One region of the Luteimonas sp. YGD11-2 genome, then DNA from elsewhere that is predicted to be linked to it. Evidence: predicted binding sites of a transcription regulator. Region 1 holds the regulator's gene; the other holds the start of a gene.

Region 1 (7,365 bases):
CGCTGGCGCGCCTGGTCCGCCACAGCGTGCCCGGACTGTCGGTGCTGGCCTACACGGAAGTCCCGGAGGACCGGCGCCTGAAGCTGGTGGGCACGATCAATTGAGCAACGCATCACCCCTTTCGCAACACGGGCAACAACCATGAACATCCGCCGCTTCGTCGCCGCCGACATGCGCACCGCACTGCAGATGGTGCGCGATGCCCATGGACCCGATGCCGTGATCCTCTCCAACCGCCGCACCGACGAGGGCGTGGAGATCGTGGCGGCCAGCAACTACGACGAAGCCTGCCTGCAGCGCGCCCTCGAGGCGCAGCCGCGCGCCGCGGCCGAAGCCCCGGCCCCGCTGGTGGCCGCCCCGGAACGCCCGCTGGCCCCGGCCGAGCGCTGGCTGCGCGACCTCGCCCCGCCCGCCGCGCCGGCAGCGGTTGCCGCCGCACCGGTCGCGCCCGCACCTCTTACCCCACCTGCGCCTGTCTCCATCCCGGTCGCACCGCGCGCGATCGAAGTAGCGACGGAGCCGACCGCGGTGGCCAATGCACTCGACGTCGCCGACGAATTCGACGGCCCCGCCTTCGCCGAACTGCTGGCGCGCACCCGTCCGCCGGTTGCGCCGATGATCGAGCCGCTGCCGGAACCACCGGCTCCGCCGGCCCCGGCGCTCGCCGCGGTGCCCACGCCACCCGCGCCTGCAAGCGACGGCGAACTGGCGCGCATGCGCGACGAACTGGCGCAGATGCGCACGATGATCGAACGCGAGATGGCGCGGCTCACCGACGAGCGCCTGCGCGGCTCGCCGGTGCGCGCGCAGGCGATGGAACTGCTGGAGGACTACGGTTTCGATGCCGGCATCACCCGCGACGTGGTGCTGCAGATTCCCGCCGACACCCCGGCCCACCGCGCGCGCGGGCTGATGCTCGGCCTGATCTCGCGCAGGCTGCCGATCTGCCCGGTCGATCCGCTGCACGAGGCCGGGGTGATCGCCCTGGTCGGCCCGACCGGTGCCGGCAAGACCACCACGATTGCAAAGCTGGCCGCACTCTATGCGTCGCAGTACCAGCCGCGCGACGTCGCCCTGGTGACCACCGACACCGCGCGCGTCGGTGGCCGCGAGCAGCTGCACAGCTACGGCCGCCAGCTCGGCATCGCCGTGCACGAGGCCGACAGCGAGGCCGGCCTGCTGCAGCTGCTGCAGAAGCTGCAGGACTACCGGCTGGTGCTGGTGGACACCGCCGGCCTGAGCCAGCGCGACCGTGCCCTCGCCGGCCAGCTGAACTGGCTGCGCGCCGCGCGCCAGGTGCGCACCCTGCTGGTACTGCCGGCCAACACCCACTTCGCCGACCTCGATGAAGTCGTCCGCCGCTTCGAGCACGCGCGCCCGCAGGGCGTGGTGCTGACCAAGCTCGACGAGACCAGCCGACTCGGCAGCGCGCTGTCGGTGGTGGTCGACCACCAGCTGCCGCTGACCTGGACCACCGACGGCCAGCGCATCCCTGAAGACCTGAGCCGGGCCAATGCGGCCCACCTGGTACTTCGCCTTGAAGATCTCCGCCGCGATGCCGATAAGCCCATGGCATCCGAGCATTCCGCCCCGGAGCACACCCATGCTGTCGCCTGAGACCCTGCCGCCGATGTCCGTCGCCGTTCCGCCCGTGCCCGCCCCCGTGCGCACCCTCGCCGTCACCGGTGGCAAGGGCGGCGTGGGCAAGACCAATGTGTCGGCGAACCTGGCGATCGCGCTGTCGGAGCTCGGCAAGCGCACCCTGCTGCTGGATGCCGACCTCGGCCTGGCGAACGTCGACGTGCTGCTGGGGCTGTCGCCGCGCTACACGCTGGCCGACCTGGTGGCCGGGCGCTGCAGCCTCGACGAGGTGATCCTCGACGGCCCGTCGGGCGTGATGATCGTCCCCGCCGCCTCCGGCCGCCGGCACATGGCGGAACTGCGCCCCGCCGAACATGCCGGGCTGGTCAACGTCTTCAACGACCTGCAGCGCGATCTCGACATGCTGGTGGTGGACACCGCCGCCGGCATCACCGATTCGGTGCTGACCTTCTGCCAGGCCGCGCAGGACACCCTGGTGGTGGTCTGCGACGAGCCGGCGTCGATCACCGATGCGTATGCGCTGATCAAGGTGCTGGCACGCGAGCGCGGCGTCGGCCAGGTGCAGGTGGTGGCCAACATGGTGCGCAGCCCGCAGGAAGGACGCGGCCTGTACGAGAAGCTGTCGCGCGTGTGCGAGCGCTTCATCGGCGACGTGTCGCTGAACTATCTCGGCGCGGTGCCGCAGTGCGAATGGCTGCGGATGTCGGTGCAGCGCCAGCAGGCGGTGGTGCGCGCCTACCCGTCCAGCCCGTCGGCGCGTGCGCTGGCCGAGATCGCCCGCCGCACCGCCCGCTGGCAGGCACCGACCGCGCCGCGCGGGCATGTCGAGTTCTTCGTCGAGCGGATGCTGCGCCAGGGGGTGCCGGCATGAGCATGGCCGCCCGCCACTACCAGGACATCCAGCGCAGCAGCGCGCCGGATCCGATCGTCCAGCATGCCGAACTGGTGCGCCGCATCGCCCATCACCTGGCGGCGCGGCTGCCGGCCAGCGTGGAGATCGACGATCTCGTCCAGGCCGGCATGATCGGCCTGCTCGAAGCCTCGCGCAGCTACGACGCCGACCAGGGCGCCTCGTTCGAGACCTATGCCTCGATCCGCATCCGCGGTTCGATGATCGACGAGATCCGCCGTGGCGACTGGGTGCCGCGTTCCGTGCACCGCCGCGCGCGCGAAGCCGCCGCCGCGATCCGTTCGATCGAGCAGGCCACCGGCCGCGCCGCCGCGGCGCAGGAAGTCGCCGACAAGCTCGGGCTGCCGCTGGCCGACTACATGCGCCTGCTGGAAGACGCCGCGCGCGGCCAGGTGCTGAGCCTGGACTCGCACGTGGAGGACCACGGCGAGGTCGAGCCCGCGCGTCGCGGCGGGCCCACCCCGCAGGAGGCGCTGGTGCGTGGCGAATTCGGCCGCGAGCTTGCCGCCGCGATCGGCCTGCTGCCCGAACGCGAGCAGCTGGTGCTGTCGCTGTACTACCAGCAGGAACTCAACCTCAAGGAGATCGGCGCGGTGCTCGGCGTCAGCGAATCACGCGTGTGCCAGATCCATGGCCAGGCGGTGGTGCGGCTGCGCGGGCGGCTGACCGCGTTCGAACTCGCCGATACCGGCATCGGCGACGACGACTGATGCCATCGTTTTACTGGAGCCCCCTTTGAACAAGAACATGCGCGTGCTGATCGTCGATGACTTCTCGACGATGCGGCGGATCATCAAGAACCTGCTGACCGACCTCGGCTTCAACAACACCGTCGAGGCCGAGGACGGCCACAGCGCGCTGGCCGTGCTGCGGCAGGACGCGGTGGAACTGGTGATCACCGACTGGAACATGCCCGGCATGACCGGCATCGAGCTGCTGCGCGAGATCCGCGCCGATGCCAAGTTCCGCACCCTGCCGGTGCTGATGGTGACCGCCGAGGCCAAGCGCGAACAGATCATCGAGGCCGCGCAGAACGGCGTGAACGGCTACATCATCAAGCCGTTCACCGCGCAGACCCTGGAAGAGAAGCTCAACAAGGTGTTCGAACGCCTCGGGGGCGGCGCTTGAACGCGGCGGTGGCGGACGACGTCCCGGTCGCGCGCCTGCTGCAGGATGCACTCGACGCGCTGGAGCGCGGCGACGAGGACGCCTGGCGCCGCCACGTCGATGCGATCGCCGCATCGCGCGCGCATACGCTGGTCAGCGGCCTCGGCCGGCTGGCGCGCGAGCTCGAACAGGCGCTCGATGCCCTGCCCCCGGCACCGTCGGGCGGCAACCTCGACGACGCCTGCGCCCGCCTCGACCACGTGGTGGCGATGACCGAGGAGGCCACCCATCGCACCCTCGACCTGATCGACGACAGCCGTGCGCTGGTCGCCCGCCTCAAGGACGGCCCGCTCGACGACAGCCAGGCCGGTACCGTCGAGGCGCTGCGCGACAACCTGCGCGAGATGGCGCTGGCACAGAGCCACCAGGACCTCGGCGGGCAGATCATCCGCCGCGTCGCATCGATCGTGCGTGGCGTGCACGAGGGTTTCGGCGAACTCGGCCTGCCGCCGAAGGACGAGCCGGCGTGCCCGAACCGTGGCCACGGCCCGGCGGTCGGGGGGCTGGATCGCGGCACCGTGGGCCAGAGCGACGCCGACGACCTGCTGTCGAACCTCGGGCTCTGACACCGTGAACGCCTCGCCGGAAATCGCCGCCGACTTCGTGATCGAGGCACGCGAGCTGCTCGACGACCTCGGCGGGCAGCTGGTGGCGCTGGAGCAGACGCCCGGCGACCGCGAACAGTTGAACGCGGTCTTCCGCGCGTTCCACACGCTCAAGGGCGGCGCCGGCTTTCTCGGCGTGACCCCGCTGGTGGAGCTCTGCCACGCGGCCGAGGAAACCCTGGGCGCTGCACGCAGCGGCCAGGCGACGCTGGAGGCGCGGCATTTCGATGCCGCGCAGCAGTCATTGGACTGGCTGCAGGCGATGGTGGACGCGATCGACTCCGGCAGCGAGGTGCCGCGCGCGCCCGCCGCGGTCGTCAACGGCTTCTCGCTTGCGCCGCCGGCCACGACCGCCACGCCCGCCGCCGCCGCCGCCAATGGCGACATGATCGGCGACGACGAATTCGAGGCACTGCTCGACCAGCTGCACGGCAACGCGGCGCCGGGCCCGGTCGGTGCAGCCGGAAACGGCGGGGCGATCAGCGACGACGAATTCGAGGCGCTGCTCGACCAGTTGCACGGGTCGGCCCCGCCCGGAGCTGCCGCAGCCCAGGTGACTCCGCCGGCCGCCCCGCGCACGCCGACGCCCGCACCTGCGCCGCCTGCCGCCGCCGCGCCGAAGCCGGCAGCCCCGCAGGCCGCCAATGGAGCGGCCACTGCCGAGCGCGAACACACCGTACGCGTGGACACCCGCCGCCTGGACGCCATCGTCGATCTCGTCGGCGAGCTGGTACTGGCGCGCAACCGCCTCAAGACCCTGCGCGCGCGGCTGCGCGACGAGGAGCTCGACCGTGCCGTGAGCACGCTCGACAACGCCACCGCGCGCCTGCAGGGCGCGGTGATGCACACCCGCATGCAGCCGGTGGGCAAGGTGTTCGCGCGCTTCCCCAAGCTCGCGCGTGACGTCGCGCGCGCACTCGACAAGGAAGTGGACCTCGAGCTCGTCGGCGCCGAGACCGAGCTCGACCGCAACCTGGTCGAGGCGCTGGCGGATCCGCTGGTGCACCTGGTGCGCAACGCCATCGACCACGGCATCGAAGCACCGGCCCTGCGCGAGGCCACCGGCAAGCCGCGCGCCGGCAAGGTGAGGCTGATCGCCCAGCAGCAGGGCGACTATGTCGGCATCGAGGTGCAGGACGACGGTGCCGGCATCGACCCCGAGCGCCTGCGCACCAAGGCGCGCGAGAAGGGTCTGATCGATGCCGAGACCGCGGCGCGGCTGAGCGTGGAGGAATGCCTGCACCTGGTGTTCATGCCCGGCTTCTCGACGCGCAGCGAGGTCAGCGACATTTCCGGCCGTGGCGTCGGCATGGACGTGGTGCAGTCGCGCATCCGCGAGCTCAGCGGGCAGATCCAGGTGCACTCCGAACTCGGGCGCGGCAGCCGGTTCTCGCTGCGCGTGCCGCTGACGCTGGCGATCCTGCCGACGCTGCTGGTGCAGGCGGCCGGCGATGCCTATGCCTTGCCGTTGGCGCGGGTGCAGGAAGTGCTGCATGCACCCACCCATGCGGTGAACTGGTTCGACGGCCGCGCCGCGCTCGACCGCCGCTCGCACACGCTGCCGCTGCTGGACCTGCGGCACTGGCTGCGGCAACCGGCACCGGAGACGCCGCTGCTCACCATCGTGGTCCTGCAGCGCGGCGACGCCCGCTTCGGCCTGGTGGTCGACGAGGTGCGCGGCCGCGAGGAGGTGGTGATCAAGCCGCTGCCACGCGCCCTGCGTGGCCTGCCCGGCTACGCCGGCGCCACCCTGATCGGCGACGGCCGCCTGGCGCTGATCCTCGACGTGGACGCGTTGCGCACGGTCTGATCGGCACCGCGCAACTCAAGTCGCGCGCACCTTCGCCGATATCGCCACCATGGATATCTTCAGTCTCGTCGGGCTCGTCCTCGCGATCGTCGCGCTGATCGGCGGCAGCGTCCTCAAGGGCGCCGGGCTTGCCGGCCTGTGGTCGCCCGCGGCGTTCGTGATCGTGATCATCGGCACCGTCGCCGCCATCCTGCTGCACGCACCGCGCCCGGTGCTCACCCGCGCCATGAAGATCTCGCGCTGGGTGATCAAGCCGCCGGTGGCCGACCGCCAGGCGCTGATCGCGCAGCTGCTGGAGTGGAGCAACGTCGCCCGCCGCCAGGGCCTGCTCGGGCTGGAAAGCCACGTCGAGGCGCAGACCGATCCGTTCCTGCGCAAGGGCCTGCAGATGCTGGTCGACGGCCTCGAGCCCGAGGCGATCCGCCACATGCTCGAGATCGAGCTCGGTGGCGAGGAACACCACGACCTCGCCGCCGCGAAGATCTACGAGAGCATGGGTATCTATGCGCCCACCCTGGGCATCGTCGGCGCCGTGCTCGGCCTGATGGCGGTGATGCAGAACCTCGCCGACCCCAGCAAGCTCGGCCAGGGCATCGCCGCCGCCTTCACCGCGACCATCTACGGCATCGCCTCGGCGAACCTGCTGTTCCTGCCGATGGCGGCCAAGCTCAAGAGCGTGGTCGGCCGCCGCAGCGGCGAGCGCGAACTGGTGATCGAAGGCCTGATCGCGATTGCCCAGGGCGAGAACCCGCGCAATATCGAAGCGCGGCTTGCCGGCTTCCTGCACTGACGCCATGGCACGCCGCAAGCACCACGAGGAGCACACCAATCACGAGGCGTGGGCAATCCCCTACGCCGACCTGATGACGCTGCTGCTCGCCTTCTTCGTGGTCATGTACGCGATCTCCTCGCTCAACGAAGGCAAGTACCGGGTGATGTCGCAGTCGCTGGCCAATGCCTTCAACGGCACCCCGCGCACCATCGACCCGGTGCAGATCGGCGAAAGCGATCGCCGCGAGTCCGACTTCGGCCGCCCCACGCCGATTCCCAGCGGTGCGCGCCGCGGCCCGCAGGCGGTGTCCCCGGTACTGGATTCGCCCCTGCAGCCGATGCTGGAATCGAAGCTGCGCAGCGATCGCACCGGTGAAGGCCTGGATGCGGCGGCGCTGGAAGCCTCGCGCAGGCAGCTGTCGCGCATCGCCCTGCAGCTGGAGGACGCGCTGTCGGAGATGGTGCGCGCACGCATGATCACCATCCACCGCACCGACCTG
Region 2 (7,365 bases), 280 kb from region 1:
CCTCGTTGCCGATCAGGAACGCGGGCAGGCCGTCGCTGGTGGACGGATCGACCAGCTTGTTGAGCCGCCGCTCGGAGATCGACGCCAGCACCGGGATCGCGGCCTTGACCGCCGACAGTGCCAGCGCCAGCGGCATGCCGTGGAAGTGGCCGGCGGAGATCACCTGCTCCTCGACGTGCTCGGCCTCGCGGTCCGGGAACACCAGCGGGTTGTCGGTGACGGCATTGAGTTCGATGTCGAGCACGCGCGCGGCGTGCGCGGCGGCATCGCGCACCGCACCGTGCACCTGCGGGATGCAACGCAGCGAATAGCTGTCCTGCGGCTGGTGCTTCTTGCCGCCACGGAACGGCTTGAAGCGGTCGTAGAACTTCTCGCGTCCGTGGCGCTGGTTGGCGGCCACCCAGTCCCAGCCGATATCGAAGCGCAGCGCCTGCGCCTCGGCCGTGTCCCAGCTCTCCGGCATCCAGAAGCGGAAGCGCGGCACCAGGTGGTAGGCGATGTCGGCGAGCGTCGAACCGTCCAGCAGCGCACGCAGGCGTGCGGCCACCTCGACCTGGCCCGGATGCGGGCGCAGCGCGTGCACGTCGGCATCGAACGCGCCGAGGCGTCCGGCAAAGGCGTCGATGGTCATTGCCGCGGCGAGGTCGGCGGTGTCGAGCAGGTCCTCCAGCCGGTGCAGCGCCAGCACGCCCATCGCCAGCATCTGCGCGGTGCCATTGTTGAGCGCCAGGCCCTCCTTGTACGACAGCTCCACCGGGCGCAGGCCGGCGCGCGCGAGCGCCTCGCCACCCGGCATCCGCTCGCCGTCGAGGAAGGCCTCGCCGCCGCCCAGCAGCACGATCGCCAGGTGCGACAGCGGCGCGAGATCACCCGACGCACCCACCGAACCCAGCGACGGCACCACCGGCACCACACCGGCATTGAGCATCGCGGTCAGCGCCTGCAGGGTTTCCACGCGGATACCCGAGTGCCCGCGCAGCAGCGTGTTGATGCGGATGCACAGCATCGCGCGCACCACGTCGGCCGGCATCGGCTCGCCCACGCAGACCGCATGGGTGACGATCAGGTTGCGCTGCAGCTCGGCGTGCAGCGAGCGCCCGGACGGCGTGGCGCCCGGCAATTCGTCGCGCAGCGGATGCGCGCCGAGCAGCTTGTCGGCATTGCTGCCGAAACCGGTCGAAACCCCGTAGATCGGTTCCTCGCGGCGGACCTGCTCGGCCAGGAAGGCGGCGGCACGTGCCACCGCCTCCAGCGCACCCGCATCCAGCTCGACCGGGGCCCCCTCGGCCACCATCACCAGTTGCGTACGGCTCAGCGACCTGCCGTCGAGATGGATCGGTTTCATCTGTCGTCCCCTGTATTCGTTGCCGGGCCGTCGCGCATGCCTGCCGCTACCGGCGTGATGCGTGCGGCGGGCTCAGCGGCCTGCCAGCGCGCGGGTCTGCTCGAGCTCGACGCGCAGCGCTTCCGCGCACTCGGCGCGTGCCACCTCGAACTGCTGCTCGCGCAGCAGGTCCTTGACCGCGACCACGCCGCGCGCGCGCTCGTCGTCGCCAGCCAGCACCACGAAGCGGACACCCGCCTTCGCCGCGTACTGGAACTGGCGGCCGAGCTTGCGAGGCTCCATCTGCACTTCGGTGTTGATGCCACCGGCGCGCAGCCGGCGTGCCAGGTCCAGGGCGTCGTCGAGCGAGGCATCGTCCATCAGCGCCACCATCGCCTGCACGCTGCTTTCGCCGATGCCGTCGATCAGGCCGGCGTCGCGCAGCTGGAAGAACAGCCGGGTCAGGCCGATCGAAATGCCCACGCCGGGCAGCCTGGACTTCGTGTAGTGGCTGGCGAGGTCCTCGTAGCGGCCGCCGGAACAGATCGAACCGATCTCCGGATGGTCGGTGAGCGTGGTCTCGTAGACGGTGCCGGTGTAGTAGTCGAGGCCGCGGGCGATCGAGAAGTTCAACCGGTAGGCGGACTCGGGCACGCCCAGCGCACGCACCAGCTCCAGCACCTCGCGCAGTTCGGCGGCGCCTGCGCGCAGCGCCTCGCCGGCGCCCTCGCCCGCCTGCGCCAGCACCTGGTCGATCCGCGCCAGCGCATCGGCATGCGAGGTGGAGCGCACTTCGACGAAATCGAGGATGCGCTGCACCGCATCAGCGGGAAGACCGAATGCCGCGCCGGTGAGCGTCTCGCGCACGTAGTCGGGGCCACGCTTGTCGATCTTGTCGACCTCGCGCAGCACCAGCGCCTGTTGCTGCGCATCGGTCACACCCTGGGCCTCGAAGAACCCGCGCATCAGCTTGCGGTTGTTGAGCTGCACCGCGAAGCCGCCGATGCCGAGCTCGGAGCACACCGCGTGGATCACCGCGAGGATCTCGGCGTCGTAGCGGATGCTCAGGCCGTCCTTGCCGATGACGTCGATATCGCACTGGTAGAACTCGCGGAAGCGCCCGCGCTGGGCGCGTTCGCCACGGTAGACGCGCTGCATCTGGTAGCGGCGGAACGGGAAGCTGAGCTCGTGCTCGTGCTCGGCCACGTAGCGCGCCAGCGGCACGGTGAGGTCGAAACGCAACGCCAGTTCCGGGAGGCCGGCACCCTCGCCCGCGGCGGCGTTGGCCAGCGCGCCGGTGGACTGCACGAAATACACCTGGCGCTCGGTCTCGCCGCCGGTCTTGGTCAGCAGCACGTCGGACAGCTCGAACACCGGCGTCTCCACCGGCAGGAAGCCGAAGCGCTCGTAGTTGCGGCGGATCACGTCCAGCATGCGCTGGAAGGCGATCTGCTCGCGAGGCAACAGTTCCATGACCCCGGCGGGGGTACGCGGCTTGATCAAGGCGGGCTCCGGCAGTGCAGAAAGGCAGTGCGACAGTTTAGCGGCTCGCCCGACTCCGGCGTCCGATCGTGCACGACCCCCTTGCCGAGTTCTTCGCGGATCCCTAGAATGCGCGGCTCAGTCGGGGTGTAGCTCAGCCTGGTAGAGCGCTACGTTCGGGACGTAGAAGTCGCAGGTTCAAATCCTGTCTCCCCGACCACTGTTCATCGAAAAAGCCGGCCTCGCGCCGGCTTTTTCGTGTCCGCACCGGTCGCAGGATCAGGCCGCGGCGATGCAGCGGTCCTTCCCGGCCCGCTTGGCCTCGTACATGGCCAGGTCGGCGCGCTTGACCAGCGCATCCAGCGACTCCCCCGGCGCATACAGGGCAACGCCCGCACTGAAGGCGATGACGATCCGCGCGCCCTCGTGCGGCAAGGCGCGGTGCTGCAGCACGGTCCGCAGGCGCGCCAGCGCGGCGAGTGCCTCCGGCAGTGGCGTATCGGGCATCAGCACGACGAACTCCTCGCCACCGAAGCGCGCGACGACGTCGCTGGCACGCAGCGTGAGCCGTGCGACCTCTACGACGTGGCGCAGCGCCGCGTCGCCGCCGAGATGCCCGTGGGTGGCATTCAGCGCCCGGAAATCGTCGAGGTCGAGCATGGCCAGGCACAGCGGGCGGCCAGCGCGCACCGCGGCGGCGGCAGCGGCGTCGAAACGTTCCTCGAAGCCGCGACGGTTGAGGCAGCCGGTCAGCTGGTCCTCGCGCGCCTTCCCCGCGGCGTCGCGCAGCTTCTGCTCCAGCTGCTGGATATGGCGTTCGCGCGCCTCGACCTCCTGCCGCGCAGTCAGCAGGTCGTCGCGGGCCCGCAGGGCCTGCGCCTGCACCCGGGCGGTATCGACCAGCACGTCGTCGAGCATCTGCTGCAGGTCGGTGATGCTGCGCGCCTCGCGCACCCGCAGCGCATGGCGGGTAATGCGGTCGTGGAACTCGCCGGTGTCCACCGCCATCCCGTCCAGACGCTCCACGAACGCCGCCATCATGTCCTTCATCGCGGTGCGCGAGTCGGCGATGCCCTGCCGCAACAGGCCCTGCCGGTAGATCACGTCGCGCAGTTCGGCGCGCGCCGATTGCAGCGACTGCCGGTCCATGGGCCCGCCCAGCAGGCCACGGACCCGGGCGATCTGCCCATGCAGCCAGCTGCGCTCGTCGAGCAGCTCGCCGATGTTCTCCAGCAGCACCTCGAACAGCCCCACCAGCATCGCCAGCTGTTCGTCGGCATCCTCGGCATACAGGCCGACCCGCGTGCACAGGCCGGTCAGCTGTTGCGTCAGCGCGCCCAGGTCCTGCCCGGGCCGCCATTCGCGCACCCGGGTGGCCAGCGCGCCCGCTTCTTTGGCCAGCGCGGGCTCGCGCTGCAGCAGGGCCCCCAGCGCGACGCCCAGCACCTGGCGGAGCGCCTCGCGCAGCCGCTCCGCCTCGCTGGCCGACGGTGGCTCCAGCTCTATGCAGCGGATGTACCTGTCGACGAGTTGCCGCATCGAGCGGCCGTAGGCGACCCAGTCCTCGGCGGCGCAGGCCGCCTGCAGGTAACGGCCCATGTCGCCGAGCTCGTCGTGCAGCCCGGCCATGCCGTCGGCGAAGGCGGCCAGCAGCAGCGGTGGCTGGTCGGCGCCCGCGAACAGCACGCGCAGCCCTGCGCCGTCGATCGGCTCGGCACGGCGGATGGACACCGCGGCAGCTGTGCCGCCTGGCGATCGACGGAAGGTGGTGGCGGGGGGATCGCTCATGTCGCGCATGGAAGGTTTCTGTGCAGCGGCGGGCATGCGCCGCGCGGAGGCGGACCCAATGGCTATCGGCTGCCGCGGCGAAAGATTGAGGAATCGCCGCGTCGTCGCTGCCCGCTATCTGAACCGCGCGAGAAGACCTTCCGGAACTGGCAACGCGCCGTTGACATCGGCCTCGCAAGTATCGCCGCGCCGAATGCCGCAGGGATGCAGTGACACGGCCCGCATCCCAACTCAGTCGATCACTTCATGCGATGTCCCTGCGTTGTTCGTCCTGGCCGTCTTGCCCTCCTGCTGTTCGCCCTGTCGCTGCCCGCCGGCGCGCAGGTGCTTCCATCCAGTGATCCCGCCACGGGCCGCCACTCCGGGGCCGGTGTTTTCGCGGCCATCGACGACCTGCGCAGGCAAGGCCGGCATGCTGAGGCCCTGCTGCTGATCGAGCGCCGGCTCGCGCACAGCCCGGACGACGACGCGTACCGCCTGCGCGTGCTGACGCTGGCCGATCTCGGCAGTTCGCGCCTGGCCGCGGCCGGGCTTGCGCAACGCCCCACCCTGTTCGCCGACCACGAGCGTGAGCGCATCGAGGGCAACGCGGTGGCGCGGCGCCTCGGCTGGGCCGAAGTGCTGCCGGAGAACCCGCAGGACCGGCTCGCCGAAGCCCGCGCCGCGCTGGCGGAACTGCGCACGCTGCAGCGCGAGGCGCCGCGGCAGACCCGTTGGGAATCCACACGGCTGCGGGTGGATGCACTGACCGCGCTCAACCAGTTGCACAGGCACGAGGAGGTCGCCGCCGGTTACCGCGAGCTGCTGGCCGACGACATCGAGGTGCCGGCCTACATCCTGGCCACCGTCGGCGATTCGCTGCTGGCGTTGCGGCGCCCCGACGAGGCGCTACCGGTGCTGGAGCAGGCGGTCGCCCACGACCCGGGCAACGTCAACGCGACGATCCTGCTCGGCTATGCATGGCTCGAGCTCGAACGCTTCGATCGCGCGCTGCCGGTGTTCGCCACGTTGGCCGCGTCGCAACCGGCGTGGCCGCGGCGCGATGGCGCCATTGCCGGCTACGAGAACTGGGACCGCTACAGCGCCGATGTCGCCCACGCGCTGGCCCATTCCCACGCCAACGATCACGCCGGGGCCGAAGACATGCTGCAGTCACTGGTGGCCATCGGCCCGCACAACGCATCGCTGCAGGCGGCCTTCGGCGCCGTGCAGGCGCGACGGCTGCGGCCCGCCGCGGCGCTGCAACGCTACCGGATGGCGGCCACGCTGGATCCATACGATCGCGATGCCCTCGCTGGCCAGGTCGGCAGTCTGGTCGCGCTGGAGCGCATCGACGAGGCCGCGGATGCACTGCAGGCGTTGCACGCGATCCATCCGGACGATCCGCGCAGCGCACGTATCGCCCGCGATCTCGATCGCCATCGCGGTGCGCAGCTGTCGCTGTCGTCGGCGTCAGGTCGCAGCAGCCCGCTCGGCGGACGCACGGCGCAATCGCCTTTCGGCAGCCGCGATGCCAGCCACGCACTGGAGCTGCGCTCGCCGCTGCTGGCCGGGCGCTGGCGCGTGGGCGTCGTCGGCCAGCAACGTGAGGCCGACTTCGACGACATCCGCACGCGCTATCGCGGCGCCGGCGTGGGCGGCTGGTACCGGCACGACCGCCTCGGTGCCGCGGCCACCGTCTGGCGTATCGACGACGATGACGCGCCCGGTCCCACCGCGTGGTCGTTCGCCGCAGACTGGCGCCTCGGCGATGCCTGGCGGATCGGCGGCTCCATGGCCCACCGCGATGCGGATGCCTCGCTGCAGGCGCGCCGGGCCGGCATCACCGCCGACAGCCTGCGCCTGAGCGCCGACTGGACACCGGACGACACCCTCGCCATCGGCGCGCATGCATCGCGCCTGCGTTACGACGACGGCAACACGCGCGACCGGATCGGCGTGGATGCATCCACCCGCCTGCATACGCGCCCGCACCTGCTGGTCGATGCACTGGCCTCGGTCCATGTCAGCCGCGGCTCGCACGGCGAGGACGCCGCGTACTTCAACCCGTCGCGCGACGCCTCGATACAGCTGGGCCTGCGCCTGGACCACATCACCTGGCGGCGCTACGGCAGCGCGTTCCGGCAGAGGCTGGAACTGCACGCCGGCCCGTACTGGCAGCAGAGGCATGGCAGTCAATGGATACCCGCCGTCGGTTACCGCCATGTGTGGCGACGCGAAGGCGGCACGTTCGAATATGGCGTGACCTGGTCACGCCCGGTCTACGACGGCGTGCGTGAGCAGCGCGTCGCGCTCGACGCCGGCCTGCGCTGGGGAGATGCCCGATGAGCCGCGCACTGGTGCTGATGCTGGCGCTGCTGGCGTGGGCGTGCTGGCCACATGCGGCCCGTGCCGACCTGCTGGTGCTGAGCTATCACGACATCCGCGACGATGTCGCGCCGAAGGGTGATCCCGATGCCTACGCGGTGTCGACGGCCAACTTCGCCCGGCACCTGGACTGGCTGCATGGCAATGGCTACCGCCCGGTCAGCGTGCAGGCGGTGCTGGATGCGCGCGCCGGCCGCGGCGCGCTGCCCGAACGCGCGGTGCTGCTGACCTTCGACGATGGCCTGCGCAGCGCCTACACCCACGCATTCCCGCTGCTGCGCGCATACGGTTTCCCCGCGCTGGTGGCACCGGTGACAGGCTGGATGGACCTGGCCGAGGGCGAAGCGGTGCCCTATGGCCCGCGCGACTTCACCCGCGAGGACTTCCTGACCTGGACGCAGCTG

What was found. The regulator FliA, encoded in region 1, starts transcription of late flagellar genes. The targets are predictions, from matches to a motif close to TAAAGTTTNNCNNNCNNNGGCCGATAA.
Region 2: the regulator FliA is predicted to act here: its motif matches at 4,657-4,683, upstream of ERL55_RS08415 (GGDEF domain-containing protein).

Annotation. Positions count from the first base shown of each region.
Region 1 is NZ_CP035376.1:1,572,821-1,580,185, reverse strand. Features, by position in the region: gene flhA (flagellar biosynthesis protein FlhA) at 1-104, shown strand, start outside; gene flhF (flagellar biosynthesis protein FlhF) at 142-1,617, shown strand; gene ERL55_RS07170 (P-loop NTPase) at 1,604-2,473, shown strand; gene ERL55_RS07165 (RNA polymerase sigma factor FliA) at 2,470-3,222, shown strand; gene cheY (chemotaxis response regulator CheY) at 3,248-3,640, shown strand; gene ERL55_RS07155 (protein phosphatase CheZ) at 3,649-4,245, shown strand; gene ERL55_RS07150 (chemotaxis protein CheA) at 4,250-6,094, shown strand; gene ERL55_RS07145 (flagellar motor protein) at 6,144-6,884, shown strand; gene motD (flagellar motor protein MotD) at 6,889-7,365, shown strand, end outside.
Region 2 is NZ_CP035376.1:1,848,992-1,856,356, forward strand. Features, by position in the region: gene ERL55_RS08400 (aromatic amino acid lyase) at 1-1,345, opposite strand, end outside; gene hisS (histidine--tRNA ligase) at 1,418-2,827, opposite strand; tRNA gene ERL55_RS08410 (tRNA-Pro) at 2,950-3,026, shown strand; gene ERL55_RS08415 (GGDEF domain-containing protein) at 3,086-4,594, opposite strand; gene pgaA (poly-beta-1,6 N-acetyl-D-glucosamine export porin PgaA) at 4,841-6,922, shown strand; gene pgaB (poly-beta-1,6-N-acetyl-D-glucosamine N-deacetylase PgaB) at 6,919-7,365, shown strand, end outside.